DNA from 3 places in the Microbacterium terricola genome. Region 1 is predicted to be linked to each of the others. Evidence: predicted binding sites of a transcription regulator. Region 1 holds the regulator's gene; each other region holds the start of a gene.
What was found. Region 1 encodes HrcA, which represses chaperone genes, less so after heat shock. Its sites were predicted from a motif close to TTNGCACTCGNNNNNNNCGAGTGCNAA; they were not measured.

Region 1 (10,027 bases):
GAGTACGACGAGCTGTCGATGCCGAGCGACTGCTCCGCGTCGACGTATCCGGCGTCGTACAGCAGGCGCAGCGGGTCCTCCTGGCCGTACGAGTTGAAGTCGCCGGCCAGCACCACCGAGTCGACGTCTCCCCGGATGCCGGCGACCCAGTCGCGCAGCGCGGTCGCCTGGCGCACGCGCGACTCGTTCGACAGGCTCTGCCCGTCGCCGGCATCGCGGTCGCCGGGCCACGGCCCCGCGGATCCCTTCGACTTGAAGTGGTTCACCACGAACAGGAACCGCTCCCCGCCGTCGGCGGGCCGGAACACCTGGGCGAGCGGCTCGCGCGCGTTGCCGAACGCCTGGTCGGCGCCGGACTGGGTGCCCAGCGCCCGCGAGGGTCCGGAGCGGGTCACCTCGTCCGGCTGATAGATGATCGCGCTCGTGATCACGTCCTGTTCGGACGCGGCAGGCAGCTCCGGCGAGGAGGGCACGTAGGCCCACGTGTCCTCGCCGGCGGCCGCGTTGAGTGCGGCGACCAGAGTGGCGGTGGCCTCATCCGGCTCCTCGCCGAGCCTGGCCGAGTTCTCGATCTCCATCAGCCCGATCACCGAGGCGTCGAGGGCGTTGATCGCCGACACGATCTTCTCCTGCTGTCGCGCGAGATCCTCCGGGTCCCAGGCCCCGCGCTGATCGCAGCCCTCGTCGACGGTCACCCCGTCGCCCGTGCGGTCGACGAACGGCTCGCAGGCGGGGTTGGCCGCACCCAGCGTCGTGAAGTAGTTCAGCACGTTGAACGAAGCCACGGACACGTCGCCGCCGACGTCCTCCGGCGCGGCGGTGCGCACGGGGGAGAAGGTCACCGGGTCGTCGCCCGAACCGTCGCCCACCACCTGGCTGGTCGGGGTGAACTTCCATGCGCTGTTGCGCCAGTCGAGGATGAGCGGCGCGTCGAAGGCGACCGACGCGCCCACGACGACCGGCTCGATCTGCGAGACGTAGGCGGGCGTCTGGCTGGACGCGGCGGCGGTCAGGAAGTCGGTCGACGACCCGTCGTCGAGGGCGACGGCCCTCGCGGCGTTGTCGGCCGCGATCGCCGCAGCGTCGGCCGAGCCGGGGAGTGCACGGTCGGTCGGCTGGTGGAGCGGCTCGTCGCCGAAGGCGAGGCCGACCTCGCCGAAGCGGTTGGTCGAGAAGGTGTTCGTCACGGTGTACGCGCCCGCCGGCTGGATGAGCATCGACTCGAAGACCTCGCGCGCGTCCTGGGTCGCCGGCCACGAGACCGCCGTCGGCACGACGGGCGCCGCCGGCTCCGTGAGGACCGTCAGATCGTCGGCCGCGGCGACGGTGAGCTCCGTGAGTCCGAAGTACTCGCTCACCTCGCCGACGACCTCGACGTGGTCGCCGATCTCCACCGCGCCCACCGTGCTCCGCGAGAACACGAACAGCGCATCGGAGGCGGTCCGGGCGGACGGATCGCCGCCGCCGGTGCCGGGCGTCTGGACCACATAGCCGTTGAGGCCGCCGGTGGGGTAGCTCGCGGTGACGACGCCCCTGGTGACCACGCGGTTCCCGGCGAGCGGAGACGCTGCCCCCGTGCCCTGGATCTCGGCGATCGTTGCCTCGACAGGGTCGGGATCCGGCTCGGGGTCGGTCCCGCCGCCCGCCTGGGGCGTCGGTGCGCCGGCCGTGAAGTCGGCGGCGTTGTCCGCGGTGTTGGCGTGCGCCGCGCTCCGCGCCACCGACAGCGCGTTCGACGCGCCGAGCGCGGGGCCGGCGCCGGCGTAGTCGTTCGCCGTCGTGCCGTATCCGACGAAGTCCACCACCGCGGCGACCGCGCTGCAGTCCGCTCCGCATCCGGCGAGTGCCGTCGCCGTCGCCGTCAGCGCGACCTTGCCCGCGGCGGCGCCCATGAGCGTGGTCCCGCTGACGTCCGGCTCGATCGGCGATCCCGAGGCCCCCGCGACGCCCTGCCCCACGAGGAGGTGTCCGCCCGGCTCGATCCCCGTCCCCGCCGGCAGCGTCGTGACCTGCCAGCTCGTCCCCGCCGCGGATGCGTACTGGATCGCCCACCCGGACAGGTCCACGACCTGCGCGCCCGGGTTGTAGAGCTCGACGAAGTCGCGGTCGACCGGCGCACCGGAGTTCCCGCCACCGCCGTAGACCTCGTCGATCACGACGGGGGCCGTGACGCTGGGGGCAGCGGTCGCGGCCTGTCCTGCGGCCGATCCGGCGAGGACGAGCGCGGCGACCGCAACGGTGGCTGCGAGGGCGCGGGGGGAGGGGGAATGATGGCTCACGAGCGGGGGCTCCTTCACTTCGGCGCCGACGGTGCGGCGGACTGATGATCCGTTCCCCAGTTGTGCTCCCCGCATCCACCCTGCCTATCCGTCCGGCCGCTGGCAAGGGTCTGGGGGAAACCGCATCCATCCCCCCGTAGAATCGTCGGGACATGTCACCGCGCGCCCTGAAGCCTCTCGAGCCGTCCGCCACCCCTCCTGAGCTGATCCGCAACTTCTGCATCATCGCCCACATCGACCACGGCAAGTCCACGCTGGCCGATCGGATGCTGCAGATCACCGGCGTGGTCTCCGACCGCGATATGCGGGCCCAGTACCTGGACCGCATGGACATCGAGCGCGAGCGCGGCATCACGATCAAGTCGCAGGCCGTGCGGATGCCGTGGTCGACACCCGAGGGCACGTTCGCCCTGAACATGATCGACACCCCCGGTCACGTCGACTTCACCTACGAGGTGAGCCGCTCCCTCGCCGCCTGCGAGGGCGCGATCCTGCTCGTGGACGCCGCACAGGGCATCGAGGCGCAGACCCTCGCCAACCTGTACCTCGCGCTGGAGAACGATCTGCAGATCATCCCGGTGCTCAACAAGATCGACCTCCCCGCGGCCGACCCCGAGAAGTACGCCAAGGAACTGGCCGGACTCATCGGCGGGAAGCCGGAGGACGTGCTGCGCGTCAGCGGCAAGACCGGCATGGGCGTGGAGGAGCTCCTCGATCACGTCGTCAGCCAGATCCCTGCGCCGAAGGGCGACCCCGACGCGCCGTCGCGCGCGATGATCTTCGACTCGGTCTACGACGCGTACCGCGGCGTCATCACCTACGTGCGCATGATCGACGGGGCGCTGAAGCCGCGCGAGCGCATCCAGATGATGTCGACCAGGGCGACCCACGAGCTGCTCGAGATCGGCGTCTCGTCGCCGGAGCCGAACCCGACCAAGGGACTCGGCGTCGGCGAGGTCGGCTACCTGATCACCGGCGTGAAGGACGTGCGCCAGTCGAAGGTCGGCGACACGGTGACCAACGCCGCCAAGCCGTCCGATCGCGCGCTCCCCGGATACACCGACCCGAAGCCGATGGTCTTCTCCGGTCTGTACCCGATCGACGGCAGCGACTACCCCGTCCTGCGCGAGGCGCTCGACAAGCTCAAGCTCTCCGACGCGTCGCTCAACTACGAGCCGGAGACCTCGGTGGCGCTCGGCTTCGGGTTCCGCTGCGGGTTCCTCGGACTGCTCCACCTCGAGATCGTCACCGAGCGCCTCGAGCGCGAGTTCGGCCTCGACCTCATCTCGACCGCCCCGTCGGTCACGTACGAAGTGGTCACCGACGACAAGAAGTCCTTCACGGTCACGAACCCGAGCGAGTTCCCCTCCGGCACCAAGATCGCCAGCGTGACCGAGCCGATGGTCAAGGCGGCGATCCTCGCCCCGAAGGACTACGTGGGCACGATCATGGAGCTGTGCCAGTCGCGCCGCGGCACGCTCCTCGGCATGGAGTACCTGGGCGAGGACCGCGTCGAGATCCGGTACAGCATGCCGCTCGGCGAGATCGTCTTCGACTTCTTCGACCACCTCAAGTCGAAGACCGCCGGGTACGCCTCGCTCGACTACGAGCCGAGCGGCGACCAGGAGGCCGACCTGGTCAAGGTCGACATCCTCCTCCAGGGCGAGCCGGTGGATGCGTTCAGCGCCATCGTGCACCGCGAGAAGGCCTACGCGTACGGCGTCCTGATGACCGAGCGGCTGAAGAAGCTGATCCCGCGGCAGCAGTTCGAGGTGCCGATCCAGGCGGCGATCGGCGCCCGCATCATCGCGCGCGAGTCGATCCGCGCGATGCGCAAGGACGTGCTCGCCAAGTGCTACGGCGGCGACATCTCGCGCAAGCGGAAGCTCCTGGAGAAGCAGAAGGAGGGCAAGAAGCGGATGAAGATGGTCGGCCGCGTCGAGGTCCCCCAGGAGGCGTTCATCGCCGCGCTCTCCGGCGATGTCGAGACCAAGGACAAGAAGTAGGCTGGCAGCCATGCGTCGCGGCACCTTCACAGACGACACGGTCGACTACGCCGCCGTCGGAGCAACCCAGGCGCCCGACCTCATGCAGTATCCGCCGGAGCGCAGCATCCCCGCGCAGGAGTCCTGGCGGATCGGCAGCGGCGAGTCGCGGTTCCACTCGGCCGGCGAGGCCCTGCTCTCGTGGGCGGCACTGCGGGGAGCCGGCCTCACGCTCGGCGAGATCCGGCCCGCGGCCGGCCCGATGTACTCCGGCGTCAGCTTCGACGCCGAGGGAAACCCGGTCGCTCCGAGCCGCAACGAGGCCGACCAGCGGTTCGACTCGGACGGCACGCCGTACGTCGCCGCAGGCACCACGGTCCGCGTGTCCGGGCGGGTCGCCGGGATGCGGGCCGACGGCGAGCTGCGCGTGATCTTCGCGGTCGAGGAGGGCAGGCGGATCGGCTTCGCACTCGGCACGGTGGGCGGTTCCGTGGTGTCCGGCGAGGAGTCGTTCATGCTCGAATGGCGCGACAACGACGAGGTCTGGTTCACCGTCCGCGCCTTCGACGCCCCGGCCGCATGGACGTACCGGCTCGTGAAATCGCTGATCCGCCGTCGCCGCCGCGAGCTGTTCCAGCGCTATCTGCGCGCGATCTCGCCGCTGTACGCGACGCCCGCGTGAGGCCCTGATGGGCGCGGCGCTACCAGACGGCGAGCCGGCCCCCGCGGACGGCGCGCTGCCCGACGACATCGCGGTGCCGGCCGATGCCCCGTTCTCGGTCTACCTCCACGTGCCGTTCTGCCGCGTCCGGTGCGGCTACTGCGACTTCAACACCTACACCGCGACCGAGCTCCGGGGCGCCCGCCAGGACGCGTACGCCGACACGCTCCTGCAGGAGGTGGAGCTGGCCGCCGCGGTCCTGGCCGACGCCGGCCCACTCCGGCCCGCGGGCACGGTCTTCTTCGGCGGCGGCACCCCGACGCTCCTGCCCGCGGGGGACCTGGGCAGGATGCTGGCGGGCGTGCGCGGCACATTCGGGCTCGCGGACGACGCGGAGATCACCGTCGAGGCGAACCCCGACACCGTGACCGACGCGGTCGTGGCCGAACTCGCCGCGGCCGGGGTGACCCGCATGTCGATCGGGATGCAGTCGGCCGTGCCGCACGTGCTCGCCGCGCTCGACCGCACCCACGACCCGGACAACGTCGCCACCGCGGTGTCGGCCGCGCGGTCCGCGGGTCTCGACGTGAGCGTCGACCTCATCTACGGCGCGCCGGGGGAGTCGCTGGAGGACTGGCGCCGCAGCCTCGAGACGGCGGTGTCGCTCGTCCCCGATCACATCTCCGCCTATGCGCTCATCATCGAGGAGGGCACGAAGCTCGCCCGTCAGATCAGCCGGGGCGAGGTGCCCGCACCCGACGACGACCTCCAGGCCGACATGTACGAGCTCGCGGACGAGCTGCTGGGCGCCGCCGGCTTCGACTGGTACGAGGTGTCCAACTGGGCCAGGGACGACACGCACCGCTCCCGACACAACCTGGCCTACTGGCAGGGCGCCGACTGGTGGGGGTTCGGTCCTGGGGCGCACAGCCACATCCAGGGCCTCCGGTTCTGGAACGTCAAGCACCCCGCCGCCTACGCGCAGCGGCTCGCCGCGGGCCAGTCGCCCGCTGCGGCACGGGAACGACCGGATGCGGCGTCGCGCCGGCTCGAGGATGTGCTGCTGCGCTCGCGCATCCGCGACGGCCTGGAGATCGCCGCCGTCGCGCCCGATCGCCGCAGCGCGGTGGCCGGCCTGATCGCCGACGGACTGATCGACGCGGCCGCCGCCTTCGCCGGGCGCGTCGTGCTCACCCTGCGGGGACGTCTGCTCGCGGACGCCGTCGTCAGGGCACTCACCGAGTGAGGTTCCCCCACCCATCCGGCGGCATCCAGTAGAATTGGCACTCAGGTAACGGGAGTGCCAGCAGCGGGAGGAGGCGTCATGGTCACCGAACGCGGTCTGCAGGTGCTGCGAGCGATCGTGCAGGACTACGTCGACACCCGCGAGCCGGTGGGCAGCAAGTCGATCGTCGACCGCCACGCCTTCGGCGTCTCGGCCGCGACGATCCGCAACGACATGGCCGCCCTCGAGGACGAAGAGCTCATCGCCGCACCCCACACGTCGTCTGGTCGCGTGCCCACCGACAAGGGCTACCGCGTGTTCGTCGACCACCTGGCGCAGCTGCGTCCGCTCAGCCCCGCTCAGCGGGCCGCGATCTCGTCGTTCCTCGAGCGTCCGGGCGACCTCGACGACGTGCTGGTGCGCACCGTGCGGGCGCTCACCCAGCTCACCGGCCAGGTGGCGATCGTGCAGTACCCGTCGTTCGCGCGCGCGCACGTCTCGCACGTCGAGCTGGTGCAGCTGGGCGGCGGACGGATGCTGGTGGTCCTGGTCACCGACACGGGGCGGGTTTCGCAGCGCATCGCCTTCGTGCGCGTGGAGTTCGACGACGACGCCCTCGCCCGCGTGCGCGCGGGCATCGCCGGACTGATTGTCGGCAAGTCGGTGCGCGAGGGCGCCCAGCTGGTGCTGGAGCACCTCGCCGTGGTCGCGACGCAGCCGACCGAGGAGGACACCGCGATCGCGGCGATCGCCGCGGTCGTCGCAGAGGAGCTCGAGGATTTCCGCCAGGATCGCCTCGTGATGGCCGGCGCCGCCAACCTGGCCAGGCGCGAGGCCGACTTCCGCGGCAGCATCTACCCGCTGCTCGAGGCCATCGAGGAGCAGGTCACCGTCCTGCGGCTGATGAGCGAGATGACCGCGGACGAGCAGGGTCTCGCTGCGAGCATCGGCCGCGAGAACGAGGCGTTCGGACTCTCGGAGGCCTCCTTCGTGGCGAGCGACTACGACGCGACCGGGTCGCGGGCCCGCGTGGGCGTCATGGGCCCGACCCGGATGGACTATCCCACCAATCTCGCGGCGGTCAGAGCCGTCGCGCGCTATCTCACCCGGATGCTCGAAGACGACGACGCCGCGCGCTGAGCGCGGTGTCACCGCATCCGTGATCGGACGACCCAGCGCACAGCGCTGGCAGGAAGGCGAAAGTGGCTGACCACTACGAAGTTCTCGGGGTCTCGCGTGAGGCGACCCCCGATGAGATCAAGAAGGCGTACCGCCGGCTCGCCCGCGAGCTGCACCCGGACGTGAACCCTGGGGAGGACGCGTCAGAGCGCTTCAAGCTCGTCACGCACGCGTACGACGTGCTGAGCGACCCGGAGCAGCGCGCGAACTACGACAGGGGCGGCGACTCGCCGTTCGGCGGCGCCGGCGGATTCGGCGGCTTCGGCGACATCTTCGAGACCTTCTTCGGCGGAGCCGGCGGGCAGCGGAACGGGCGGCCCCGGTCGCGCCGCGAGCGGGGACAGGACGCCCTCGTGCGGGTCACGCTCGACCTGAAGGACGTCGTCTTCGGGGTGCACCGCGACCTGGAGGTCGACACGGCCGTGCTCTGCGAGACGTGCGACGGCTCGTGCACGCAGCCGGGCACCTCGCCCGTCACCTGCGACATCTGCCACGGCACCGGTCACGTGCAGCGCCAGGTGCGCAGCCTCCTCGGCAACGTGGTGACCAGCCAGCCGTGCGGGTCGTGCCAGGGCTACGGCACCACCATCCCTTACCCGTGCGCGACCTGCCAGGGCCAGGGTCGCGTCCGGGCGCGCCGCACCGTGTCGCTCGACATCCCCGGCGGCGTCGAGACCGGCCTGCGGCTCCAGCTGCCGGGCTCCGGCGAGGTCGGCCCGGCCGGCGGACCCAACGGCGATCTGTACATCGAGGTCACCGTCACTCCCGATCCGGTGTTCAGCCGCGAGGGCGACGACCTGCTGGCCACGCTCGAGGTGTCGATGTCCGACGCGATCCTCGGCACCGAGACCACCATCGAGTCGCTGGACGGACCGGTCGACCTCGAGGTGCGCGCCGGCGTCCAGGCGGGCGATGTGCTCACCATCAAGGGCCGCGGCATCACGCCGCTGCGCGGCACCCAGCGCGGCGACCTGCGCGTCGGCGTGCACGTGGTGACCCCGACGCGCCTGGACGCGAAGGAGCGCGCGCTCATCGAGGACTTCGCCAAGCGCACCAAGGCCCCCGCGCCGCAGCTGGCCGAGTTCCATCAGGGCCTGTTCGCGAAGCTCCGCGACCGCTTCCGGAACGCCTGAGCGGCGGCAGGACATGGCGCTGCACTTCGTCGTGGACGATGCCGCGACCGCCCAGCCGGGAGAGCGCATCGCACTGACCGGCGCCGAGGCGCACCACGCCGCCGCGGTGCGCCGTGTACGGGTGGGCGAGACGGTGACGCTCGGCGACGGCCGCGGCGTCCGGCTGACGGGGGAGTGCGTGTCGGTCACGCCCCGCGAAGTGGTGGTCGAGGTCGTCGCGCGCGCGCTCGACGAGCCGCTGCGCCCCCGGCTCGTGCTGGTGCAGGCGCTCGCGAAGGGAGACCGCGACGAGCTCGCGATCCAGGCGGCGACCGAGCTCGGCGCCGACGAGATCGTGCCGTGGCAGGCTGCGCGCAGCGTCTCGCGGTGGGATGCCGCGAAGGCGGCCAAGGGCCGTGCGCGCTGGCAGAGCATCACTAGGGAGGCCGCCAAGCAGGCCCACCGTGCCTGGATCCCCGAGGTCGCCGAGCTGCACACCACGACGATGCTGACCGCGCGGGCCGCAGCATCCCGTCTGCTGGTGCTCGAGCCGACCGCCGACGTGGCGCTCAGCGCGCTGCCGTTGGCACCGGAGGACGAGCGCGACATCGTCCTGGTGGTGGGCCCGGAGGGCGGGATCGACGACCGCGAGCTGACTGCTCTGGCCGGCGCCGGCGCCACCGCCGTGCGCCTGGGTGCGACCGTGCTGCGCACCTCCACAGCCGGCCCCGCCGCCCTCGCGGTGATCAGCACCGCTCTGGGCCGGTGGTGAGCCCCGTCGATAGACTGGGCGAATGAGCGAACCCTCGATCTTCAGCCGCATCCTCGCCGGCGAGATCCCGTCAGAGATCGTCGGCGAGACCGACAACGCGTTCGCGATCCGCGACATCGCGCCGCAGGCGCCCGTCCATCTGCTCGTCATCCCGAAGACGCAGGACTACCGCAACGTGGTCGAGCTCGCCGCGGGTGACCCCGACCTGCTCGCCGAGCTCATCGGCCTCGCCAACAGCCTCGCGACGGAGCACACCGGCGGCGACTTCCGCCTCGTCTTCAACACAGGTCCGAGTGCAGGGCAGACCGTCTTCCACGTCCACGCGCATCTGCTGGGCGGCGAACTCGACGAGAAGAGCCTCCGTGGCTGACGACACCCCGATCGTGGAGACGGTGTACGCCGACGGCGTCGCCATGGTGCAGCTCCTCGGCCCGCAGGACCGCCTGCTGCGCGTGGTCGAGCGCGAGCATCCCGACGTGGACGTCCACGTGCGCGGCAACGAGATCACGCTGACCGGCGACGCCGACGCCGTCGCCGCCGCCCGCGCCCTGGTCGACGAGCTCATCGTCATGACCCGCGCCGGCCACGGCCTCGACCCGGCCGACGTCGCCGTGTCGGGTCGCATCCTGCGCGCGGAGGGCGGCGCGCGCCCCTCGGAGGTTCTCGGCGAGGCGATCCTGTCGTCGCGCGGCAAGGTGATCCGCCCGAAGACGCCAGGGCAGAAGGCCTACGTCGACGCCATCGAGGAGAACACGATCGTGTTCGGGATCGGCCCCGCCGGCACGGGCAAGACCTACCTCGCGATGGCCAAGGC
Region 2 (10,027 bases), 640 kb from region 1:
GGCGATGGCGATCGCATCCACCCCGCCCTCGAGGCGGCCGCCGGCTTCGAGATCCATGATCTCGCCGGCGATGTTGGTGCGGGCGACGTCGAGGTCGTGCGCCCGCTGACCCGGGGTCAGGCCGCTCTCGTGCAGCTCGCCGGTCTCGGCGTCGACGAGGTATGCGGCGAATGCGCCCGCGTCGCGGCGGAAGAGCGTGTTCGACAGTGACACGTCGCCCCAGAAGAACCCCACGTTGTGCAGGCGGACGAGCAGCACCGCGAGCGCATCCACCAGCCGGCCCGCCGTGTCCGGCCGCAGCACCTGGGTGAAGAGGGCGCGATAGGGAAGCGAGAAGCGCAGGTGCGTCGTGACGAGAGCTGCCGGCAGCGGCTTGCCCGCAGCATCCGTCCGACCGGCGATGACGGCCGCGCGCTCGACGCAGGGCGAGTTCAGGCGCGTGAGATGGCCGAGCATGTCGTACTCGCGGCGGGCCATCTCCTCGGTCGTCTCCTTGACGGCGACGACGCCGCCGGAGAGGTTCGCGAACCGGACGAGGTGGCGGGAGAGACCCTTGGGAAGGTAGACGATCGTGCTGGACGGCCAGTCCGCCAGGGGCGTCGACCACGGCAGGGCGAGCAGGCCCGGATCGACGGTGCGGGCGGTGATGCTCAGCGACTGGGGGGCCATGCGCGCCTCTCGACGAAACACCGCGGCGCGGGCGGTCGGTGACGCGCCCGCGCCGCGGTGGTTGATCCGGTCAGGCCGAGGCGATCGCCTTGTCGGTCAGGCGCTCGCCCGACTCGACGTCGAACACGTGCACGTGTCCGGGGACGGCGGCCAGGACGACCTTGTCGCCCGCGTTCGGGTGACGGCGGCCGTCGACGCGCGCGACGATGTCGGTGCGCTTGCCGTTGATCTCGGTGTGGCCGTAGAGGTAGCCGTCCGCGCCGAGCTCCTCGACGAGGTCGACATCCACCGGGAGGCCCTGGCCGTCCGACGGGTTGACGACGATGTCCTCGGGACGCACGCCGATGGTGACCTGGGAGCCGTGCGCCCGGGCGAGCGTGTCCGCCTCGACGCCGACGACCGACGAGCCGAAGCGCACGCCGCCCTCGGCCAGGTCAGCCGGGAACAGGTTCATCGCGGGCGAGCCGATGAAGCCGGCCACGAACACGTTGTTCGGCTTCTCGTACAGGTCGCGCGGCGTGCCCACCTGCTGGAGGAGGCCGTCCTTGAGCACCGCGATGCGGTCGCCCATCGTGAGCGCCTCGGTCTGGTCGTGCGTGACGTAGACCGTGGTGACACCCAGGCGACGCTGCAGCGACGCGATCTGGGTGCGGGTCTGCACGCGCAGCTTGGCGTCGAGGTTCGACAGCGGCTCGTCCATGAGGAACACCTGCGGCTGGCGGACGATCGCGCGGCCCATGGCGACGCGCTGACGCTGGCCACCCGAGAGGGCCTTCGGCTTGCGGGTGAGGTACTCCTCGAGGTCGAGGAGCTTCGCGGCCTCGAGGACGCGCTGTGCACGCTCCTCCTTGCCGACGCCCGCGATCTTCAGGGCGAAGCCCATGTTCTCCGCGACGGTCATGTGCGGGTAGAGCGCGTAGTTCTGGAACACCATCGCGATGTCGCGGTCCTTGGGCGGGACGTCGGTGACGTCGCGATCGCCGATCAGGATGCGGCCCGAGTTGACCTCTTCGAGGCCGGCCAGCATGCGCAGCGAGGTGGACTTTCCACAGCCGGACGGACCGACCAGGACGAGGAATTCGCCATCGGCGACCTCGAGGTTGAGCTTGTCCACGGCGGGGCGAGTGCCCCCGGGGTACAGGCGGGTTGCGTTGTCGAACGTGACGGACGCCATTTTCTTCTCCTTCACCGGCAGGTACGTGCCGGACGATCCGTTGTGAGGAATGTGCGGGGGCTTTCCCGCGCGCCCCTGATGGGACGTGATGCCAGTATGGCATGCGCCCCTGTGCAGGGGCCGTGCATGCTGTGTCTGGGCTTTTCCCAGCCTGTCTCGTTAGCATCGTTTCGGCCGCGTGTCCGTTGCGCCCCGGGTTCCCGTGCCCGATTCCCCGAGAGGTTCCATGTCCAGCGACGAGAGTTCCCAGTCGTCCTCGAGCGACCGCCGAGAGGCGGTGCGTGAGAAGGCGCTGCAGGTGCAGACCCAGCAGTCGCGCATGCGGATGCTGCGTCGCGGCACGATCGGCGCCGTCGTGGTCGCCGCCATCGTCGCGACCACGGTGATCATCACCTCGGTGGTGTCCTCCGCGGTCAAGCCCAACCTCGTCCCGGCGAACGCGGCCGACGACGGCTTCGTGGTGACCTCGTTCGACGGCATCCCGGCGGGTTCGGGTGCGATGGACGTCTCGGCCACGCCGAAGGCGAGCGAGGACACGGGGAAGTCGTCCACCCCCGCGGCGAGCGACCAGGCCGTCGTCGACATCCGCGTGTACGTGGACTACCTGTCCGAGGGCTCTGGCATGTTCCAGCAGGCCAACGTGCAGCAGCTGGCCCAGTGGGTCGGCACCGACACCGTCTCGCTCACCTACTACCCGGTCGCGATGCTCACCGCCAAGTCCAACGGCACGAAGTACTCGCTGCGCGCCGCGAGCGCGGCGGCCTGCGTGGCCGGCTACGCGCCCGAGCGGTTCGCCGCCTACAACCACACGCTGCTGACGCAGCAGCCCGCGGTTGACAGCGGCGGGTACAGCGACACCGAGCTGGCCGACATGGCGCAGGCGTCGGGCGTGAGCAACCCCAAGCCGGTGCGCGCATGCATCGAGGACGAGAAGTACCTCAGCTGGGCCAAGGAGGCGACGGAGCGCGCCCTCGAGGACCTGCCGGACACCGACGGGCTCGTGCTCACCGGCACGCCGACCGTGCTTGTCAACGGCATTCCCTACATCGGCGCCCTCGACGACGCGCAGGAGTTCTCGCAGTTCGTCATGACCAGCGCGAGCGACGCGTACTACCAGACGCCGAGCCCGACGCCGACGCCCTCCGACTGACCGGGTCCTGTGCCGCCTGTCGGATTCGAACCGACGACCTTCGCTTTACAAGAGCGCTGCGCTACCACTGCGCCAAGGCGGCATGCCGCGCTCGGGGCACGGCGGCATCGAGTCTAGTCGGCCCTGCATGATGGGATGATGACCCGACGCCGTCTTCCCGTCTGGCTCGCGCTCGGCGGAGCCGTCCTCATCGGCGTGCTCACCGCCCTGCAGGCCCGCATCAACGGCCAGCTCGGCGTGCGCCTCGACGACGGGTTCGCCGCGGCCGTCGTCTCGTTCGGCTCGGGCCTGGTGATCCTCCTCGCCCTGTCGGCGCTGCTGCCGTCGGGGCGGCGAGGGTTCGCGACGCTCGTCACCGAAGTGCGCGGGCGCCGGATCCCGTTCTGGATGCTGTGCGGCGGAGCGGCGGGCGCCCTCACCGTCGCGACCCAGGGGCTCGCCGTCGGGATCATCGGGGTGTCGCTGTTCACGGTCGGGGTGGTGGCCGGCCAGGCCGTGTGCGGTCTGGTGATCGACCGGATCGGGTACGGCCCCGCCGGCATCGTCGCGGTCACGCTCGGCCGCGTCGGCGGTGCCGCGCTCGCGCTCGTCGCCGTCGGCGTCTCGCTCACCGGCTCCGGGGTCCATGATGTGCCGGCATGGATGCTGGTGCTCCCCGTGCTCGCCGGCGCGGGCATCGCGTGGCAGCAGGCCACGAACGGACGGCTCCGGCAGCGCGTCGGCACCCCGTTGACGGCGACGCTCGTCAACTTCATCGGCGGCACGCTGCTGCTGGCGATCGCCGCGGCCGTCCACATCGCGATCGACGGCCCGCCCGCGGCCTTCCCGACCGACCCCTGGCTGTACCTGGGCGGCGCAACGGGAGTCGTCTACATCATGCTGTCGGCGGGACTCGTGGCGCACACGGGCGTGCTGCTGATGGGCCTGGCCTCCGTCGTCGGACAGCTGTCCATGTCGCTCATCCTCGACCTGACGTGGCCGGCGCCGGCGAGCCCTGGTCTCGCGCAGGAGCTCATCATGGTGGCGATCGCGATGGCCTCGGTGGTCGTCGCGACCGCGCGGCGGCGCCGTGGTCAGGCGGGCATGCGCGAGAGGAGCGGGCGGGCGTCCAGCGCCTTGCGGCGTCCGCCGCCCGAGCGCTCCGGCTTGCCGCCGACGTAGAGCCAGCCGAGCAGCTCCTCGTCCTTGCCGAGGCCGTGCGCCTTCGCGACCGCCTTGCTGCGCGTGTAGTGCCCCGTGCGCCAGATGACGCCCCAGCCCGCCTCGTCCAGCAGCAGGCTCAGCATGTGCGCGACGCCGGAGGCGACCGCCTCCTGCTCCCAGCGGGGCACCTTGCCGCTCTTGCGGTAGCTGGCGACCACGGCGATCAGCAGCGGCGCGCGCAGCGGCTTGGTCGAGTGGCCCTTCTCGCCGTCCGCCTTGTGGATGGCACGCCCGAGCACCTCCCGGTCACTGCCGCGCAGCTCGATGAGCCGCCACGGTCGCAGCGACGAGTGGTCGGCGACCCGGCCGGCAGCGGAGACGAGCCGGAGCAGCTCCGCGTGAGTGGGTGCGGCATCCGTCACCTTCGACCAGGAGCGCCGCGCCCGCACCGCCTCGAGGGCGCCGGTCACTGCTCCTCCGGGGCGAACGACAGCGACAGCGAGTTCATGCAGTAGCGGTCGCCGGTCGGGGTGCCGAACCCATCGGGGAAGACGTGGCCGAGGTGCGAGCCGCAGTTCGCGCAGCGGACCTCGGTGCGCAGCATCCCGTGGCTGCGGTCCTCGATCAGCTGGACGGCGTCCGGCCGCACCGACTCGTAGAAGCTCGGCCACCCGCAGTGCGAGTCGAACTTGGTGCCGCTCTGGAACAGCTCAGCACCGCACGCGGCGCAGGTGTACAGGCCGGCGCGGCTCTCGTCGAGCAGCTCGCCGGTCCACGGCCGCTCGGTGCCCGCCTCGCGCAGCACCGCGTACTGGTCGGGGCTCAGCTCGGCGCGCCACTGGTCATCGCTCTTGTCCACGGCGTAGGTCATGGGTTCCTCCTGGTTCGCTCCTATTCAACCGCAGCCGCCTGCCGCCTGTTCCGTGGTCGCTGGGCGTTCGCCGCGAGAATGGGGGAATGGACCACGACCTCTCCGCCGTCGCCGACCGCTACCGCCGGTTCGCGCAGACGGAGGCCCCCGGCCGCTCTGCGCTGTACGGCGAGTGGGCGGCGGGAGTGGCCGCGGACGTGGAGATCGCGGGCATCATCGCGCGCATCGACGCCGCGCGCCGGCAGCCGCCGCTCGTCTTCGCCGTGACACGGATGCTGGGAGCCCCCGAATCCGGGTACCCGGCTTGGGCCGCGTGGCTGCGGGCGAACGCGGACGCCGTCGTTCGAGAGTGCGGGCGCCGTGCGCTGCAGACCAACGAGCCCGGCCGATGCGCCGCGCTGCTGCCCGCGCTCAGCGCCATCCGCGGCCCGATCGCCCTGCTCGAGCTGGGCGCGAGCGCCGGCCTGTGCCTGTACCCGGACCGCTACTCGTACCGCTACCGCGGCGGCCCCGACCTCGACCCCGCGGACGGCGCCTCGACGGTCGTCCTCGAGGCCGAGGCCCGGGGCGCGTTGCCGGAGCTCCGGCTGCCCGAGGTCGTCTGGCGGGCTGGCGTCGATCTGCACCCCCTGGATGCCGCCGACCCGGACGACCGCCGGTTCCTGACCACCCTCGTCTGGCCGGGGGAGGACGGCCGTGCCGAGCGCATCGCTGCCGCGCTCGACATCGTCGCCGCCGACCCGCCGCTGCTGATCGGCGGGGACGCGACGGATCCCGCCGTGCTCGATGCCGCGATCGCTCTCGCGCCGCGGGAAGCCCGTCTCGTGATCACCACGCCCGGCCTGCTGCCGCACGTCCCGTGGGCCGCCCGCGAACGGCTGTTCGCGCACCTGCGCGAGGTCGACGCGGAGTGGGTCACGATCGATCCGGTCGGCCTCCACACCCAGTGGGAGCCGGCGCCGGCCGCGGACCTGACGGGGTTCGTGCTCGGCCGCAACCGGCGAGCGCTCGCCGTGGTCGACCCGCTCGGCGGTTTCGTGGAGTGGCGCGCGGGCGCTGAGCCCGTGGATGGCTAGCGTGGAGGGGTGCCCCTCTCCGACCGCGATCGCGCCATCCTGGCGTTCGAGACCGAGTGGACCAGGCACGCGGGTGCGAAGGAAGAGGCCATCCGCGCGCAGCTGAGCCTCTCGCCCGCCCGGTACTACCAGCTGCTGGGCCGCCTCATCGAGACGGCCGATGCGCTCGAGCACGATCCCATGCTCGTCAAGCGGCTGCGCCGCATCCGGGACGCCCGCGCGCGGACACGGCTGGAGCGTGCCGCCCGGTAGCATCGTGGGGTGGCGAAATCGACGTACCCCAGGGATCGCTTCGACGACCTCCCGGCGGACGCCGGCCGGATCGGCGCCCATCGTGCCGAGAACCCCCGCATGAACGGCTGGGTCGTGATGATCTGGGCTGTCGTGGCCACCGTCGTGCTGGTGGCCGCCGGCATCCTCGGCACCCTCCTGGCCACCGGGCGGATCGACCTGTTCCCGGCCCCCGAGGCGACCGTCGCCTCGACCCCCGCGCCGGAGATCACGCCGGTGCTCGACCCGACCTACACGGTGCTGGTGCTCAACGCCACGTCGCAGGACGGTCTCGCCACCGAGGTGAAGACCGAGATCGAAGCGGCCGGCTGGGCCGCGGAGGACGTGCTGGCCAGTGAGGCCAGCCAGGACGACTTCGAGACGACCACCGTCTACTACGCGTTCGAGGAGGACGCCGCGGCCGCCGCAGGACTCGCGGATGTGCTCGGCGGCGCCCTCGTCGCCCAGAGCGACCAGTATCTCCAGACGGCCGCCGGCGAGGGCGACGAGCAGCCCAAGCAGCTGACGGTCGTGCTCGGCATGGACCGCGTCGAAGAACCCTGATTCCGGGGCGTGTTTCGCGCCGGTAAACACTTGGATGCGGCCATGTCAACAGTTCCGCATCTGGCGCGAAGCGCGGATTCTCCCTGCATACGATGACGTTGTCGCACCAGCAACAGGAGATTCGCATGACCCAGGGCACCGTCAAATGGTTCAACGCTGAGAAGGGCTTCGGCTTCATCACCGCAGAGGGCCAGGACGTCTTCGTCCACTACTCGAACATCGACATGACCGGCTTCCGCGTCCTCGAAGAGGGGCAGACCGTCGAGTTCACGGTCGGAGCCGGGCAGAAGGGCCCGCAGGCCGAAGCCGTGCGCGTCGTCGCCTGACACGGCGCGGCTCTCGATATGCTCCGCGGGTGACCTCCCGACCCCTGCGCCGCAGCGCACTCGTCGCACTCGCTCTGACCGCCGTGCTGCTGGCCGGCTGCACCGGTGCGCCGGAGGCGGCCGTGACGTCGGCGACACCGTCGCCGACGGCGACCGAGACGCCCACTCCGACGCCGACCCCCACACCGACGCCGAAGCCGACGACCGGCAGCTCGCCGCTCACGGGCGAGGAGGTGGCGCTGGGGAAGATCACCGGGCCGTCCCTGGCCGCGAAGATCGACAACCACTGGGACGCTCGCCCGCAGTGGGGGCTCGACCACACCGACATGCTCTACGAGGAGCTCGTCGAAGGCGGGCTGACGCGGTACGTGGCGGTGTGGTTCTCGGATGTGCCGAAGGAGATCGGGCCGGTGCGCAGCATCCGTCCCATGGATCCGGACATCATCAGCCCGCTCGGCGGGATCGTGGCCTATTCGGGCGGCAAGCCCCAGTTCGTCGCGATGATGCACGACACCCCGGTCCACAACGCGGTCCACGGCGGCGCGGACGACGAGTACATGTTCCGCTCGAACGCGAAGTACGCGCCGCACAACGTCGTCGTCAACGCGCGGGAGCTGCGCGCCGCGTACAAGGACATCGACCCGCCGCAGCAGCAGTTCGCGCACGCGAAGATCGCCGAGACGGCATCGGCGACCGTGTACGGGACGCCGGCGAAGGGCATGGACGTGGCGTTCTCGCCCGTGTCCGCCCGCGGCTGGCGCTGGAACGCGCACTCGGCGACGTACCTGCGCACGCAGGACGGCAACAAGGACATGGACTCGGCGGGCAAGCAGCTGCGGGCCACGAACGTCGTGGTGATGCAGGTCGACATCGACTGGTCGTACGGAATCGTGCCGCGCACCGTCATGGTCGACTCGGGGAAGGCCTGGGTCTCCACCGGCGGCAAGGTCGTCAGCGCCACGTGGTCGAAGAAGAGCAAGACCGCGCCGATCACGCTCACCAACGAGCACGGCGTGGACATCTACCTCGCTCCGGGCAACACCTGGATCGAGCTGGTTCCGACGAGCGGCTCCGTGAAGGTCGTCCGCTGACCCACCGCCCTCGCGGCGGCTTGCACTCGACTGGGGCGAGTGCCAGAATGAATTAGCACTCACTCTTGTTGAGTGCTAATGACTGATCCAACGTCCGGGAGGGACGACACACACATGGCAAAGATCATCGCTTTCGATGAGGAAGCCCGCCGTGGCCTCGAGCGGGGCCTCAACATCCTCGCCGACGCCGTCAAGGTGACCCTCGGCCCGCGCGGCCGCAACGTCGTGCTCGAGAAGAAGTGGGGCGCCCCCACGATCACGAACGACGGCGTCTCGATCGCGAAGGAGATCGAGCTCGACGACCCGTACGAGAAGATCGGCGCGGAGCTCGTCAAGGAGGTCGCCAAGAAGACGGATGACGTCGCGGGCGACGGCACCACCACCGCCACCGTGCTCGCTCAGGCGCTCGTGCGCGAGGGCCTGCGCAACGTCGCCGCCGGCGCCGACCCCATCTCGCTCAAGAAGGGCATCGAGAAGGCCGTCACCGCCATCACCGACGAGCTGCTGGCCTCGGCCAAGGAGGTCGAGTCGAAGGAGCAGATCGCCGCGACCGCGTCGATCTCCGCCGCAGACACCTCGATCGGCGACCTGATCGCCGAGGCGATCGACAAGGTCGGCAAGGAGGGTGTGGTCACCGTCGAGGAGTCCAACACCTTCGGCACCGAGCTCGAGCTCACCGAGGGCATGCGCTTCGACAAGGGCTACCTGAACCCCTACTTCGTGACCGACCCGGAGCGTCAGGAAGCGGTCTTCGAAGACCCCTACATCCTGATCGCGAACCAGAAGATCTCGAACATCAAGGACCTGCTGCCGATCGTCGACAAGGTGATCCAGGACGGCAAGGAGCTCCTCATCATCGCCGAGGACGTCGAGGGCGAAGCCCTGGCCACCCTGGTGCTGAACAAGATCCGCGGCATCTTCAAGTCGGCTGCCGTCAAGGCTCCCGGCTTCGGCGACCGTCGCAAGGCGCAGCTGCAGGACATCGCGATCCTCACCGGCGGCCAGGTCATCACCGAGGAGGTCGGTCTCAAGCTCGAGAACGCCACCCTCGACCTGCTCGGCCGTGCGCGCAAGGTCATCATCACCAAGGATGAGACGACCATCATCGAGGGTGCCGGCGACGCCGCGCAGATCGAGGGTCGCGTGACCCAGATCCGCCGCGAGATCGAGAACACCGACAGCGACTACGACCGCGAGAAGCTGCAGGAGCGCCTCGCCAAGCTCGCCGGCGGCGTTGCCGTCATCAAGGCGGGCGCGGCCACCGAGGTCGAGCTCAAGGAGCGCAAGCACCGCATCGAGGACGCCGTTCGCAACGCGAAGGCGGCCGTCGAGGAGGGCATCGTCCCCGGTGGTGGCGTGGCCCTCATCCAGTCCGGCCGCAAGGCGCTGGCCAGCCTCGAGCTGACCGGTGACGAGGCGACCGGCGCGAACATCGTGCGCGTCGCGATCGAGGCCCCGCTCAAGCAGATCGCGCTGAACGCCGGTCTCGAGCCGGGTGTCGTCGCGAACAAGGTGGCCGAGCTGCCCGACGGTCACGGCCTCAACGCCGCGACCGGCGAGTACGGTGACCTGTTCGCACAGGGCATCATCGACCCCGCCAAGGTGACCCGCTCGGCGCTGCAGAACGCAGCCTCGATCGCCGGCCTGTTCCTCACGACCGAGGCCGTCGTCGCCGACAAGCCGGAGAAGTCGG
Region 3 (10,027 bases), 970 kb from region 1:
GCATCGACTTCGTGACCTCGATCTTCCCCGACCTGGGCAAGCGACTGAACCAGCGGGCCGGGTCGCTCTCGGGCGGCGAGCGCCAGATGGTCGCGATGGGCCGGGCCCTCATGATGGACCCGCACGTGCTGCTGCTCGATGAGCCGTCGGCGGGACTCTCGCCCTCACGTCAGGACGAGGCCTTCCTGCGGGTGTCGGAGATCAACAAGGCCGGTGTGACGACCATCATGGTCGAGCAGAACGCCCGCCGCTGCCTGCAGATCTGCGACCGCGGCTACGTCCTCGACCAGGGCCGCGACGCCTACACCGGCTCCGGCCGCGACCTGCTGAACGACCCCAAGGTCATCGGCCTGTACCTGGGCACCCTCGGCGCCTGAGTCCTTCGAGAGAGCCCCCTGCCGTCCGGCAGGGGGCTCTCTCGTGCACGGGGCACCCGCATCCCGCTCCTCCCTCTCCCCTCGCCCCCTGCGCCGCGAGATCACGTGATCTCGGCGAGATCACCCGCTGTCGGTGACAACGACGTGTGGGCTCATCGAGATCACGTGATCTCGCGCAGGGTGATGGCAGCGGCAGCGGCAGCGGCAGCGGGCGCCGGCATCCCGGACACAGAGAAGCGGCCCCGGTCCGAAGACCGGGGCCGCTCCACCTCAGCTGAAGATCAGCCGAGGTTCAGGAACTCGTAGTTGTTGTCGTCCCCGTACTGGAAGACGCCGATCGTCGCCTCGGTCGGGTCGCCGACCTCGTTGAACGTGACCGGGCCCGACACGCCGTCGTAGTCCGCGACGCCACCATCGATGATGATGTCGGCGCACTCCTCGAACGTCGTGCACTTCGTGCCGTCACCGGTACCGCCCGACACCTGCTGGAGGTGCGCTGCGACGTCGGGGCCGGCCGTGGAGCCCGCCTCGAGAGCAGCGAGGGCGAGCAGGATCACGGCGTCGTACGACTCGGGAGCGTACGTGAAGTCCGCCAGCTCCTCGTTGCCCTCGCCCGTCCAGAACGCCTGCAGGTCGTCACGGTAGTCCGAGATCGCAGCCGGGTCGACAGCCGGGTAGGTGCCCTTGGCGCCCGCCAGCGTGCCCTCGTCGAACTCGTCGCCGAAGTTGGCCAGGTTGCCGTCCACGAAGTACAGCTTGTCGGCCGGGTACTCCGCGCCGATCAGCTCGGGGATGATCGTCTTGACCTCTTCGAACGTGACCAGTGCGATCGCGTCCGGGTCGGCCGCGAGGACATCCTCGACCTGCGACGAGAAGTTCGTGTCACCGGTGTTGTACAGCGACGCCGCGACGACCTCGCCGCCGGCAGCCTCGAACGCCTTCTTGGTGAAGCAGGCGAGGCCGGTGCCGTAGGAGTCGTTGAGGACGATCAGGCCGAGGGTCTCGTTGCCGTCTCCGGCGATGAGGTTGCCCAGGACTTCACCCTGCAGGACGTCCGACGGAGCGGTGCGCCAGTAGAGGCCGTTGTCCTCGTAGCCCGTGAAGGCAGCCGAGGTGTTGGCCGGCGAGAACTGGATCGCGTCGGCCGCGATGACCTGGTCGATGAACTGCAGCGACGTGCCCGAGGAGGCGGCGCCGATGACGGCGGTCGCACCCTCGCCCAGGAGGCGGGGGATCTCGGTCTCGTACGCCTTGTTGTCGGTGTCGCCCGAGTCGCCCTGGATGAGGTCGACGGTGATGCCCTTGTCCGCCGCGTTGACGACGGAGGCGGCGAACTCGGTGCCGCCGATCTCGGGCGGGCCGAGGAAGGCCAGGTTGCCCGTGACGGGCAGCGCGGTGCCGATCTTGTAGGTGAGGTCGGTGCCCGGTCCCTCCGACGTCGACTCGTAGGTCGGCGTGTACGACGCGGGCTCAGCCGCGTCGCAGTCGATCGGGAACTCGAACGCGCTGGCGTCGTCCGTCTCGGTGGGGGTGCTCGTACCGGAACAGCCGGCCAGGACGAGTGCGCTCGCGCCGACCAGGGCGATGCCGCCGAGGACCTTCGCGGTGCGCGAACGTGTCAGAACGCTCATATTGCTCCTTGTTATGGATGGACACAGAAACGGCTCGGGCGCCGCCTCGGGTTGGTCTCAACCTAGTAGGGACGGGGTCTCACGGATGTTGCCATTCGTTAACGATGCGAAACAAGGTCATCTCGTTTCTATAACGACGCATGCACCGAGCAGGAGGCGGGATACGTCGCCCCGGCCCGGGAATACCCCCACCGGGTATATCGTTGGTTCCGGAGAACCCCCGAGACGCAAGGAGAAGACATGACCGCGAACGAGTACCAGGTGACCGGCATGAGCTGTGGGCACTGCGAGGCCGCGGTGCGCCGCGAGGTCGGACAGCTCCCCGGCATCGAGACCGTCGAGGTCAGCGCGACGGACGGACGCCTCGTCGTCACCGCCGCCGGCGCGCTGGATGACGCCGCCGTCATCGCGGCGGTCGACGAGGCGGGCTACGCCGCCGTCCGCGCCTGATGTCAGCACCGACCGCCACCCGCATCGATCTCGAGATCGGCGGGATGACCTGCGCCTCCTGCGCCGCGCGCATCGAGAAGCGGCTCGATCGCATCGACGGGGTCACGGCATCCGTCAACTATGCGACCGAGAAGGCGGTCGTCACCGGCCCGGCCGGCCTCGACCCCGGCCTGCTCATCGCCGAGATCGAGAAGACGGGGTACACCGCCCAGGTGCCGGTGGCTGAGGAGCCGGTCGAGGACCGCGAGCTCACCGGTCTGCGCCGTCGCCTGATCGGGGCGATCGTGCTGAGTGTGCCGGTGATAGTCCTCGCGATGGTGCCCGCGCTGCAGTTCACCTACTGGCAGTGGGTCTCGCTCGCCCTGGCGACGCCGGTGGTCGTGTGGGGCGCCTGGCCGTTCCACCGCGCCGCGGCCGTCAATCTGCGCCACGGCGCCGCGACGATGGACACCCTGATCTCGATCGGCGTCTCGGCCGCGTACCTGTGGTCGCTCGTGGCCCTGTTCTTCGGCCACGCCGGCATGCCCGGGATGACGCACGGCTTCGAATGGACGGTGTCACCGGGCGACGGGCTCGGCAACGTGTACTTCGAGGTCGCGGCGGGCGTGACCATGTTCGTGCTGGCCGGGCGCTACTTCGAGGTCCGCTCGAAGCGCCGCGCCGGGCACGCGCTGCACGCGCTGCTGCGCCTCGGTGCGAAGGATGTCGCCGTGCTCCGCCCGCTTCGCGAGGAGAATCGGCGTTCTGAGGACGCGCGGCACGCAGATTCTCCTCGATTCGCCGATTCTCCTCACAAGACCGGCGAGAGCGCGCGGGCCGAGATGCGGATCCCGATCGCCGAGCTCCGCGTCGGCGACGAGTTCATCGTTCGCCCGGGCGAGAAGATCGCCACCGACGGCGTCGTCGTCGACGGCTCGTCCGCGGTCGACGCATCCCTCGTCACGGGCGAGTCGATGCCGGTCGAGGTCACCCCCGGCGATGCGGTGATCGGCGCGACCGTGAATGCCGGCGGTCGCCTCGTCGTGCGCGCGACGCGGGTCGGCGCCGACACCCAGCTGGCCCAGATCGCGCGGATGGTGGAGCAGGCCCAGTCGGGCAAGGCCGACGTGCAGCGACTCGCCGACCGCATCGCGGGCGTCTTCGTGCCGATCGTGCTCGTCATCGCCGCCGTGACCCTGGTGGCCTGGCTCCTCACCGGCGCCGACCCCGCCATGGCCTTCACCGCCGCAGTGGCCGTGCTCATCATCGCGTGCCCGTGCGCGCTGGGCCTCGCCACCCCGACCGCGCTCCTCGTCGGCACCGGCCGCGGCGCGCAGCTCGGCATCCTCATCACCGGCCCGGAGGTGCTCGAGTCCACCCGCCGGGTCGACACCGTCGTGCTCGACAAGACCGGCACCGTCACCACCGGCCGCATGGAGCTCGCCGGCGTGACCGCCACGGACGGTGACACCGCCGCACTGCTGCGTCTGGCCGGTGCGGTCGAGGATGCCTCCGAGCACCCGATCGCCCAGGCCATCGCGCGCGCCGCGGGCAAGGCCGGTCCGCTGCCCGCGGTCGAGTCGTTCCAGAGCACGCCCGGCCAGGGCGTCGTGGGCACCGTCGAGGGGCACGCGGTGCTCGTCGGCACGGAGCGCCTGCTCGCGGCGTGGTCGCAGCATCCGTCCCCTGCTCTGCTCACGACCGCTGCCGACGCCGCCCGTTCCGGCCGCACCGCCGTCTTCGTCGCCGTCGACGGAGAGGTGCGCGGCGTGCTCACCGTCGCCGACGGGGTCAAGCCCACGAGCGGCGAGGCGATCGCCCGGCTGCGCGGGCTGGGCCTCGATCCGGTTCTGCTGACCGGCGACCGCGAAGAGGTGGCCCGGCAGGTCGCGGCCGAGGTCGGGATCGACCGGGTCGTCGCGGGCGTGCTGCCGGCGGACAAGGTCGCCGTCATCCGGCAGCTGCAGGACGACGGCCGGATCGTCGCGATGGTCGGCGACGGTGTCAATGACGCCGCCGCCCTCGCGCAGGCCGACCTGGGCATCGCGATGGGCACGGGAGCGGATGCTGCCATCCAGGCATCCGACATCACTCTCGTCCGCGGCGACCTCCGTGGCGCGGCCGACGCGATCCGCCTCTCGCGCGCGACGCTCGGCACGATCAAGGTCAACCTGTTCTGGGCCTTCGCCTACAACGTCGCCGCGATCCCCCTCGCCGCTCTCGGCCTGCTCAATCCCATGATCGCCGGCGCGGCGATGGCCTTCTCGTCGGTGTTCGTCGTGGGCAACAGCCTGCGGCTGCGCCGCTTCCGTCCCCTGTCCGAGGAGCACTCATGACCGACACGACCACTCACGCGCACCACGGCTACATCACCGATCGCGACAAGTACCTCAACCGGCTCAAGCGCATCGAGGGCCAGGCGAGGGGCATCCGCGGCATGGTCGAGGACGAGAAGTACTGCATCGACATCCTCACGCAGATCAGCGCGATGACCTCCGCGCTCGAGGCCGTCGCCCTGGGTCTCCTCGACGACCACCTGCGGCACTGCGTGCTGGATGCCGCTCGCGCCGGCGGCGACGAGGCGGAGGCGAAGATCAGCGAGGCGACCCAGGCGATCGCGCGGCTGGTGCGCTGAGCCCCGGACGCTGAGCCGGGGTGCTGAGCCGGGGTCAGACCACCTCGGCGACAGCCGCCCGCGAGCGGCGCGCGGCGACGAGCGAGTCGACCGTCAGCACGATCAGGGCGACCCAGACCAGCGCGAAGCCGATCCAGCGCTCGAGCGGCATCGGCTCGCCGAGCAGCCACGCGCCGATGATGAACTGCATCACCGGCGTGAGGAACTGCAGCAGCCCCACGAGACTGAGCGGCGCCCGGCGCGTGCCGGCCGCGAAGAACAGCAGCGGCGTGGCGGTGACCACGCCCGCCAGGCAGAGCAGCACCGCGTGGCCGATGCCGGCGCTGCCCATCGTGATGCCCGTCGTCGCGGCGACGAGCGCGAGCTGCACCGCCGCGACCGGCGAGAGCCACAGCGTCTCGAGCGTGAGCCCGCTGACGGCGTCGACCGACGGCCCGATCTGCTTCTTCACCAGTCCGTAGAGGCCGAACGACGCCGCGAGCGAGAGGGCGATCCACGGGAAGGCGCCGTACCCCACGACGATCACCCCGACGGCGAGCGCGGCGATGCCGATCGCGACCCACTGGGTCACGCGCATGCGCTCGCGCAGCACGATGACGCCGAGCAGCACCGTGACGATCGGGTTGATGAAGTAGCCGAGGCTCGTCTCGATGACGTGGCCGGTGAGCGTCCCGATCAGGAACACCTGCCAGTTGACGTAGATCAGGATGCCGGCGACCGCCGTCAGCAGCATCAGCCGCGGCTGCCGCATGATCGCGACGAGCGCTCCCCACGTCCGCGTGACGGTCAGCAGGATGGCGCAGAAGACCAGCGAGAGCAGCACCCGCCAGGCGACGACCTCCCACGGCCCGGTCGGCGCCAGCAGCAGGAAGTAGAGGGGCATGAAGCCCCACAGGAAGTAGGCGATGAAGGCGTAGACCCCGCCCAGGACATGCTGCTGGGACGGATCGGTCTGCTTCACCTCCCCAGCCTAGGCGCACGAAAAAGCCCGGATGCCGCAGCATCCGGGCTCTTTCAGAGCTTTCGTCAGCGGACGACGACCGCCAGGACGTCGCGAGCCGAGAGCACGAGGAACTCGTCTGCACCGAACTTGACCTCGGTGCCGCCGTACTTGCTGTAGATCACGCGGTCGCCCACAGCGACGTCGAGCGGCACGCGGTTGCCGTTGTCGTCGATGCGACCGGGACCCACGGCCACGACCTCGCCCTCCTGGGGCTTCTCCTTGGCGGTGTCGGGGATGACCAGACCGCTGGACGTGGTCTGCTCGGCCTCGACCTGCTTGATGACGATGCGGTCCTCGAGCGGCTTGATGGAAACCGACACGGTCTACCTCTTTCTCAGAACTTCAAGACTCATTCGCACTCACACCGTGAGAGTGCTAACGCCAGTCTAGGCAGTTGCTGGCACTCATGCAACGCGAGTGCCAACCGTGTGACGGTGCCGGTCACCGACGTCGGGCGGCCGGCCGAACCGTAGGCTGGGCCGATGGACATGTCCGAGCTCACCGCGCTCCTCACCCCCGACGGGCTGCGGCTGCTCGACGAGGTCGGCCCGATCGCCTCGACCGACGAGGTGGCGCGGACGGTCTCGCGGCTGCGTGCGGCCGGTCACTCCCCCGACCTCGTGTCGGCCGTCGTGGGGCAGGCACGGCTGCGCGAGAAGGCGAAGGCGAAGTTCGGCGGCTTCGCCGAGCGGATGCTGTTCACCCGCGCCGGCCTGGAGCAGTCCACCCGCCTGTCGGTGGCGGCACGACACGCCGGACGGTTCCGCGATGCGGGGATCGGCTCTGTGGCCGACCTCGGCTGCGGCATCGGCGGCGACGCGCTCGGGTTCGCCGCGCTCGGGCTGCGGGTGCACGCGGTCGACGCCGACCCGGTGACCGCGGCCCTGGCCGCCTACAACCTCGCGCCGTTCGGCGATGCGGTGACCGTCAGCGGAGGGACCGCCGAGGAGTGGGTGGAGGCGACAGCATCCGCTCTCCCGGTCGAGGCGCTGTGGCTCGACCCGGCCCGTCGCACCTCGGGACACAGCGAGACGGCGCGCACGCGGCCGGAGGACTGGTCGCCGTCGCTGGACTGGGTGTTCGAGCTGATCGGCCGCGTCCCGGCCGGGGTGAAGCTCGGGCCGGGGCTCGACCGCGCGCTGATCCCTGACGGGGTCGAGGCGCAGTGGGTGAGCGCCGACGGCTCGACGATCGAGCTGGTCCTCTGGTCGGGCGCGCTCGCGCGACCGGGCGTGGGACGCGCAGCGCTGGTGACCCGGGGTGAGCAGACGTGGGAGCTGACCGGGGCGGCCGATGCGGAGGACGAGCCGGTGCGGGCGCTCGGGGAGTTCCTGCACGAGCCGGACGGCGCGGTGATCCGGGCGCGCCTGATCGGCGACGTCGCACGGTCGCTGGATGCGGGCATGCTCGACGAGCACATCGCGTACCTCACCTCGGATGCTGCGCTGACGAGCCCGTTCGTGCAGTCGTTCCGGGTGCGCGAGGTCCTGCCCGCGAAGCCGAAGGCGCTCAGCGCGGCCTTGCGCGCCGCCGACATCGGCACCCTCGAGATCAAGAAGCGCGGCGTCGACATCGACCCGGCCGCGTTCCGTCGGCAGCTGCATCTGCGCGGCTCGCAGTCGGCGACCCTGTTCCTCACACGAGTGGGCTCGTCACGCCTGGCAGTGCTCGCCGACCGCGTGTAGCTCGCTCCCGCTCTGCTGCCGAGATCACGTGATCTGGGCGAGACCACCCGTTGTTGACGCCCAGAACGTGTGCGCTCGCCGAGATCACGTGATCTCGCGGGGAATGCGGATGCGGATGCGGGGGGCTCAGCCGAACAGGTTGGTGCGGCTGGCGGCCCAGAGCAGCCAGCCGATGCTGAAGAGGATCGAGACGATCCCCAGCACGAGGGCCCAGATCGCGACGCCGCGCGGCTCCAGCGGGCGACGCAGGGCGATGATCGCCGACACCGCGCCCGCGAGCCCGATCGGGAACCCCCAGCCGACGAAGAACGAGACGACCAGCCCCGCGATCGAGAAGCCCAGCGCCCACGCGGCCATGCCGCGCCGCAGCGGCGCGGGCTCGGGCGCGTACCAGTCCATGTCCAGGTCGGCGGGGATCTCGAACCCCGGCAGGGCGATGTCGACCGGTCCGGTCGGCAGCCGCGAGAACCCGCCGCGGTGCTCCCCCGGCAGCCGCGTGGTGTCGGTCACGGGCTCGACGTCGCTCGACGGCGCCTCGATCTGCGGCGCGGACGCCCCGGCATCCTCTGTTCGCCCGCCGGCCGCGCCCGCGTCATCCGCGCCGGCGCTCATGCCGCGGCCCCCGCATCCGCCTCCGCGATCTGGATCTCCGTGACCGGCAGCGTCGAATCCGCTCCGAACGCGAGGGTCGAGGGTCGGCGGCCCGACATGATCAGCTCCGAGGCCAGCGCGGCGATCATCGCGCCGTTGTCGGTGCACAGCGACAGCGGCGGGATCCGCACTGTCACCCCCGCCGCCGCGGCGCGCTCGATCGCCACCTCGCGCAGGCGGCGATTGGCGATGACACCCCCGCCCAGCAGCAGTCGGGGCACGTCGTGGCGCGCGCAGGCGTCGAGCGCCTTGGTGACCAGCACGTCGACGACCGCTTCTCGGAAGGATGCGGCGACCTCCCCGACGGGCACGGTCCACTCGACATCCGGTTCCTGAGCCTGTCGAAGGGGCTGCTGCTCTATCCACCGCGCCACGGCGGTCTTCAGCCCCGAGAACGAGAAGTCGTAGCGGTGCTTCTCCATGTCGGATGCCCGGGACAGCCCCCGCGGGAACCGGATGGCGGTCGGGTCGGCGCCGACCGCCGCACGGTCGATCTCGGGCCCGCCCGGATACGGCAGCCCGAGGATGCGCGCCACCTTGTCGAACGCCTCGCCGGCGGCGTCGTCCATGGTCTCGCCGAGCAGCTCGACGTCGGTGGTGAGGTCGCGCACGAGCAGGAGCGAGGTGTGCCCGCCGCTGACCAGCAGCGCCACCGTCGGGTACTCGAGCGGACCGGCCTCGGCGTCGAGGATGTCGGCGGCGATGTGGCCGACCAGGTGGTTGACCGCGTAGAGCGGCTTGTCGAGCGAGACGGCCAGTGCCTTCGCGGCGCCGACGCCGACCATCAGCGCTCCGGCGAGGCCCGGGCCGCTGGTGACCGCGATCGCGTCGAGGTCGGTCAGCGCGAGGGGGCCGTCCAGGTCGAGCGCGGATCCGGCCTCGGCGAGCGCCGCCTCGATGCTGGGCTGCAGCGCCTCGAGGTGGGCGCGCGCGGCCACCTCGGGGACGACTCCGCCGTAGCGGGAGTGCTCGTCCATGCTGCTCGCGATGGTGTTGCTGAGCAGCGTGCGGCCGCGGACGATGCCGATGCCGGTCTCGTCGCAGCTGGTCTCGATGCCCAGCACCAGGGGTTCGTGCGCGCTCATGTGCATGCCCCCGCATCCGCCGCGGCGCCGCTCCCGGCCACGGAGCCCATCGACGTGCGCGCGGCCGCCCACGCGACCAGGTCGAGCTGCATGATGACCGCGTCGATGTCGTCCGGCTGGTAGTAGCGGGGGCGCCGGCCGATCTCGGCGAAGCCCTCCGAGGCGTACAGCGCCTGCGCGACCGGGTTGTCGGCCCGCACCTCCAGGAACAGGTCGCGCGCTCCGCGGTCGCGCGCGGTCGCGAGCAGCTCGCGAAGCAGGGTCCGCCCGCGACCCCTGCCTCTCGCGTGCTCGGCGATCGCGATCGTCTGGATGTCGGCGTCGGCAGCTCCCGAGACCGCGCGGACTCCGCCGTATCCGAGCATGCGTCCCGCCTCCTCGTCGACGACGTACCGCCCATGCGGCGAGGCGAGCTCGGCGCGCATCATCGCGTCCGACCAGGCATCGGTCGGGAACGACGCGCGCTCGAGCGCCATGATGGCGTCGAGATCGTCCGGCGTGGCCGTGCGCACCGTCACACGCCCACCTTCT

Region 2: the regulator HrcA is predicted to act here: its motif matches at 8,387-8,413, upstream of groL (chaperonin GroEL).
Region 3: the regulator HrcA is predicted to act here: its motif matches at 6,473-6,499, upstream of groES (co-chaperone GroES).

The regions. Positions count from the first base shown of each region.
Region 1 covers NZ_AP027141.1:1,469,641-1,479,667, reverse strand. The annotation lists gene Microterr_RS06935 (ExeM/NucH family extracellular endonuclease) at 1-2,279, opposite strand, end outside; gene lepA (translation elongation factor 4) at 2,432-4,285, shown strand; gene Microterr_RS06925 (DUF1990 domain-containing protein) at 4,296-4,946, shown strand; gene hemW (radical SAM family heme chaperone HemW) at 4,954-6,171, shown strand; gene hrcA (heat-inducible transcriptional repressor HrcA) at 6,250-7,290, shown strand; gene dnaJ (molecular chaperone DnaJ) at 7,353-8,462, shown strand; gene Microterr_RS06905 (16S rRNA (uracil(1498)-N(3))-methyltransferase) at 8,476-9,213, shown strand; gene Microterr_RS06900 (HIT domain-containing protein) at 9,236-9,583, shown strand; gene Microterr_RS06895 (PhoH family protein) at 9,627-10,027, shown strand, end outside.
Region 2 covers NZ_AP027141.1:2,114,494-2,124,520, reverse strand. The annotation lists gene Microterr_RS09995 (DUF4032 domain-containing protein) at 1-669, opposite strand, end outside; gene Microterr_RS09990 (ABC transporter ATP-binding protein) at 740-1,843, opposite strand; gene Microterr_RS09985 (DsbA family protein) at 2,070-2,993, shown strand; tRNA gene Microterr_RS09980 (tRNA-Thr) at 3,004-3,075, opposite strand; gene Microterr_RS09975 (DMT family transporter) at 3,132-4,154, shown strand; gene Microterr_RS09970 (nitroreductase family protein) at 4,067-4,606, opposite strand; gene msrB (peptide-methionine (R)-S-oxide reductase MsrB) at 4,603-5,007, opposite strand; gene Microterr_RS09960 (DUF2332 domain-containing protein) at 5,094-6,083, shown strand; gene Microterr_RS09955 (DUF3263 domain-containing protein) at 6,093-6,335, shown strand; gene Microterr_RS09950 (LytR C-terminal domain-containing protein) at 6,345-6,917, shown strand; gene Microterr_RS09945 (cold-shock protein) at 7,043-7,243, shown strand; gene Microterr_RS09940 (DUF3048 domain-containing protein) at 7,273-8,334, shown strand; gene groL (chaperonin GroEL) at 8,449-10,027, shown strand, end outside.
Region 3 covers NZ_AP027141.1:496,383-506,409, reverse strand. The annotation lists gene Microterr_RS02395 (ABC transporter ATP-binding protein) at 1-377, shown strand, start outside; gene Microterr_RS02390 (ABC transporter substrate-binding protein) at 659-2,008, opposite strand; gene Microterr_RS02385 (heavy-metal-associated domain-containing protein) at 2,249-2,458, shown strand; gene Microterr_RS02380 (heavy metal translocating P-type ATPase) at 2,458-4,773, shown strand; gene Microterr_RS02375 (metal-sensitive transcriptional regulator) at 4,770-5,072, shown strand; gene rarD (EamA family transporter RarD) at 5,107-6,033, opposite strand; gene groES (co-chaperone GroES) at 6,099-6,395, opposite strand; gene Microterr_RS02360 (THUMP-like domain-containing protein) at 6,558-7,760, shown strand; gene Microterr_RS02355 (hypothetical protein) at 7,887-8,372, opposite strand; gene tsaD (tRNA (adenosine(37)-N6)-threonylcarbamoyltransferase complex transferase subunit TsaD) at 8,369-9,496, opposite strand; gene rimI (ribosomal protein S18-alanine N-acetyltransferase) at 9,493-10,014, opposite strand; gene tsaB (tRNA (adenosine(37)-N6)-threonylcarbamoyltransferase complex dimerization subunit type 1 TsaB) at 10,011-10,027, opposite strand, start outside.